DNA from 2 places in the Streptomyces sp. NPDC037083 genome. Region 1 is predicted to be linked to the other one. Evidence: riboswitches for the same ligand, from Rfam matches in the RefSeq annotation. Region 1 holds a riboswitch; the other holds the start of a gene.
The links. Region 1 has a riboswitch for cobalamin ahead of ACZ7DE_RS20015 (cobalamin biosynthesis protein). Riboswitches for the same ligand answer to the same signal wherever they lie in the genome.
Positions count from the first base shown of each region.

Region 2: linked by a shared signal. The riboswitch ahead of ACZ7DE_RS05700 (prenyltransferase/squalene oxidase repeat-containing protein) and the one ahead of ACZ7DE_RS20015 (cobalamin biosynthesis protein) in region 1 are both predicted to bind cobalamin.

Region 1 covers NZ_JBVJSQ010000007.1:59,336-61,525, forward strand. The annotation lists gene ACZ7DE_RS20005 (inorganic phosphate transporter) at 1-231, shown strand, start outside; gene ACZ7DE_RS20010 (hypothetical protein) at 266-487, shown strand; cobalamin riboswitch at 636-777, shown strand; gene ACZ7DE_RS20015 (cobalamin biosynthesis protein) at 877-1,851, shown strand; gene ACZ7DE_RS20020 (cobyric acid synthase) at 1,848-2,190, shown strand, end outside.
Region 2 covers NZ_JBVJSQ010000002.1:197,572-199,761, reverse strand. The annotation lists gene ACZ7DE_RS05700 (prenyltransferase/squalene oxidase repeat-containing protein) at 1-1,193, opposite strand, end outside; adenosylcobalamin-variant (AdoCbl-variant) riboswitch at 1,320-1,391, opposite strand; gene ACZ7DE_RS05695 (MBL fold metallo-hydrolase) at 1,517-2,190, opposite strand, start outside.

The sequences.
Region 1 (2,190 bases):
GTCTTCCTGATCGCCTCCAGCGCGGCCATCTGGAAGATCTCCCGGCGCGAGGTCGTCGACGCCTCGAACGTCAACGAGACCGCGGAGCCGGCGGGCGTCGTCACGACGGCGATCGCGGCCGTCACCCCGCCTCCGGCGGGCCAGATCGCCGACGACCTGACGGCCACCATCCCCTCCCCGGCCCCCGAGCCCGTGGCGGCCCCCGCCGCCCCGCCGGCCGCGACCGTCTGAGCCGGCGCGTCCGGTCCGAAGGAAGAGAAGCATCATGAAGATCGACTGGGCAGCCCTGGGCTCCGTGTTCGGCGTCAGCCTCGTGGTCACCGTGGGCCTCGTGGCCCTGTTCACCCTCGGCGTCATGGGCCTGTCGCGGCAGGAGCGCGCGACGGCGGAGGGCGGCTCGGCCACCCTCGCGGTGACGGGCGCGTACGCGTGCTTCGCGGCCTGTGCGGCGGCGGTGGCGTACGGGATCTCGCTGATCGTGGCCTGACGCGTCGGCCGTGACCTGACGCGCCATCGGACACCCAGGGGGTGCGGGACGGATCGCCGTCCCGCACCCCCTGTCCGTGTGACCCCGCCGATCGCCCGCGTGTGGGGTTCTGCACACTCTCCTCCTGCAGGTCAACAGCAAGTTGACGACCCTTCCGGGCCCGTGGTGGACTGCCCGAGCCATGTACGGCGGCAGAAGAGGAAGCCGGTGCGAATCCGGCGCGGTCCCGCCACTGTCACCGGGGTAGTAACCCCCGGGAGCCAGGAACTCTCGCCGCGGTCTCGTCGAACCAGGGCGTGGACACCCTGAGTGAGGACACATAGCCATGCTCGGCTGCCCGTCTCGCGTCGCCATCAGGTCGCTGCCCGCCCTCACGGCCGGCTGAGCCGATGGGTGCCGATCGCGTCCACGCGTACGGCGCCGCCGCCGGCCTCCTCGGCGACCTGCTCCTCGGCGATCCCCGCCGGGGACACCCGGTCGCCGCGTTCGGGCGGGCTGCGGGCGCCGTCGAGCGGCTGCTGTGGCGGGACCACCGGGGGTGGGGCGCCCTGCACGCCGTCGTCTGCGCGGGCGGCGCCGTCGCCCTGGGAGCCGTCGCCTCGCGGGCCGTGCGCGACCGTCCCGCCGCCTCCGTCGCCCTCACCGCAGCCGCCACCTGGGCGGTCGTCGGGGGCACTTCCCTCGTCCGCGAGGCCCGGCGCATCGGCCGGGCCCTGGAGGCGGGGGACGTCGAGGCCGCCCGGGAACGGCTGCCGCATCTGTGCGGGCGCGACCCGCAGGCCCTGGACGCCGACGGGATCGCCCGGGCCGTCGTGGAATCCGTCGCCGAGAACACCTCCGACGCCGTCGTCGGCGCCCTGGTGTGGGGCGCCGTGGGCGGGGTGCCGGGGCTGCTCGGGTTCCGGGCCGTCAACACCCTCGACGCGATGGTCGGACACCGGTCGCCGCGCCATCTGCGCTACGGGTGGGCCTCGGCCCGGCTCGACGACGTCGCCGGGTGGCCGGGGGCACGGCTGACCGCCGTGCTCGCCGCCGTCGCCGGAGACGATCCGCGGGGCGCGGTACGAGCCTGGCGCGCCGACGCCGGCAAGCATCCCAGCCCCAACGCGGGCCCCGTGGAAGCGTCCTTCGCGGGCGCCCTCGGGGTGCGGCTGGGCGGGACCCTGTCCTACGGCGGCCGGGTGGAGCACCGGCCCGTGCTCAACGGGGCGGCGGGGCGGCCCGTCGTCGCGCGGGACATCGAACGCGCCGCGCGGCTGTCCCGCCACGTCGGCCTGCTCGCGCTCGGCGTCACCGTCGCCGCGCGCTTCGTCGCGAAGAACGCGCGCGACACGCTGGGCGCGCGGAAGGGGCGTACGTCATGAGCGGGGGTCTCCTCGTCGCCGGCACCACCTCCGACGCCGGCAAGAGCGTCGTCACGGCCGGGATCTGCCGGTGGCTGGTGCGGCAGGGGGTGAAGGTCGCGCCGTTCAAGGCGCAGAACATGTCGCTGAACTCGTTCGTGACGCGGGAGGGCGCCGAGATCGGGCGGGCGCAGGCCATGCAGGCGCAGGCCTGCCGCATCGAGCCGACGGCGCTGATGAACCCGGTGCTGCTCAAGCCCGGCGGCGAGCAGAGCAGTCAGGTGGTGCTGCTGGGCAAGCCGGTGGGCGAGCTGAGCGCCCGCGGGTACCACGGGGGGCGGCAGCAGAAGCTCCTCGGGA
Region 2 (2,190 bases), on a different contig from region 1:
ATGCCGACGCCGGCGACGAGGAAGACGCCGACGATCCACCAGACGCCGTACCCGGACTCCGAGTCGTCCTTGCCGTCGGACGCGGCCGTCCGCTCCGCGGCCTTGTCCGTGGCCTGCGGGGCCGGTCCCGTCGCGTTGAGCTGTGCGACCAGGTCGGCGCCGCCGAAGTGGCGGGGGTCGGCGCCCATGGCGTGAGCCGCGAAGACCAACTGGGCGTAGGCGGCGGGACCGCTCTGCCGCGCCCAGCCCGCGGCGTTCTGCTCCAGCCAGGCGAGAGGCTTCTTCGCCTGCGCGGTCCACCCGTGGGCGGCGAGGGCGACGACCGCGTCGGCGGTGTTGCCGTAGTCGGGCTGGTTCTCTGCGCCGGGCAGGGCCGACTCCAGATGGCCCTTCTTCCCGATCGTGCCGGCGAGGTAGGCCGAGCCGTTGCGGGCGAGCTGGTCCGGGGTGAGCGGGTCGGGCGAACCGCCGCAGACGGGGCCGTCCTGCGGCGTCTTCCCGGCCGTCGTCACGAACCCCTTGCCGAGGGCGCCGAGCACGCCCGCCGCCGTCGCGTCCGCGTTGGCCGCGAGGCCGCCCTTCTTGTCCGGCTGGTAGGCGAACGCGCCGCCGCCGGCCCGGTCGCAGGGGATGGAGAGCTTCACCAGGGCGTCGTACGGCGACTTCCCGGCCTTCTTCACCTCCGCGGGCCGCTGTCCGGCCGCAGTCATCGCCCCCGCCACGACGGACGTCGAGTTCGCGTCGCTGGGCCCGCCGGGGGAGTAGCCCCAGCCGCCGTCGGCGTTCTGGACGGACTTCAGCCAGCCGAGCGCCTTCTGCGCCTCGGCCCGGTGGCCGCCGAGCGCGGCGAGCGCCTGCACCGCAGCCGCCGTGCTGTTGGTGTCCACCATCAGCTTCGCGTCGCACGGCTTGGCGGTGTCGGCGCGGAAGGCGGCGAAGGCGCCGTTCGCGCACTGCTGCCCGGCCAGCCAGGCCACGGCCGAGTCGGCCGGGGTGACACCCGCCGTGTGCTGCGCGAGCAGGGCCAGCGACTGGCGCCAGACACCGTCGTACGTCGGGTCGGTCGTGCCGTACAGCCCGTCGGGTATCGCCACCGACGGGGTGGGGGACGGGGTGGCGGCGACGGCGGGGACGGCGGCGCCCAGCACGACGGTGGCGGCGGCCAGGGCCGCGGCGCTGCGGCGTACGTTCATGATCGGCGGGTGCCTCTCCCTGTGGGGGAGCCGGGCAGCACGGGGCGACCCCGGCGGCTCGGCTCCGTATGCCTCGACGGTGCCGTGCGGCGGCGGACCTGCCGACGCACATGAGCCGGTCACGGTCCCGTACCGGGCGATCCGGCTGTCACGGTTGCGGGTCAGCGCCGGATTTGCACCGGCTTCCCCCTGTACGGGTGTGATGACGACGCGGCCACTCTACCGGCAGGTAGGAAGGCGCCCGAGGGGTGCCCGGCGGGCGGGGCCGGAGCCCTGCCCGGGCTCGTGGACGCGCCCGTAGGGCGGAGGCCGGGCTCCCGCGTTCACACCGCCGCGTACGTCACCGGATCGCTCCCCGTGACCGCCTCCGCCCGCCCCAGCTTCACCAGCCGCCGCAGATGCGCCTCCGCCTCCGAGACGGCGATGTTCCTCGACCCGTAGGGGATCTCCGCCCAGGGCCGGTTCCACTCCATGCGCTCGGCGAGCTGCCAGGGGGTGAGCGGGGAGGCGAGGAGGGCGAGGAGCTGTGTGAGGCGCTCCTCGTGGTGGGAGAGCAACTCCCGTACCCGGGACGGTGCGTCGGTGAAGGCGTGCTGGTGTGCCGGGAGGATCTCGGCGGGGGCGAGGCGGCCCACGCGTTCGAGGGAGTCGAGGTAGTCGCCGAGCGGGTCGGTGACCGTCAGGTCGTCGGGGTCCTCGTAGAGGCCGATGTGCGGGGTGATCCCGGGGAGCACGTGGTCGCCGGAGAACAGACGGCCGTGACCCGGGAGTCCGGCCGGGTGGTCCTCCTCCAGGTGGAGGCAGACATGGCCGGGGGTGTGGCCCGGGGTCCAGATCGCGCGCAGCCGGCGGCCGGGCAGATCGAGGAGCTCGCCGGGGACGATCTCGCGGTCGGGGAGGGCCGGGGACAGCCCCGGCAGAGTGCGGCGGCGCGCCGTGCGCAGCGGTGCGATGTGGGACTCGGGGGCGCCGGCCGCCGCCAGCTTCTCGGCCATGT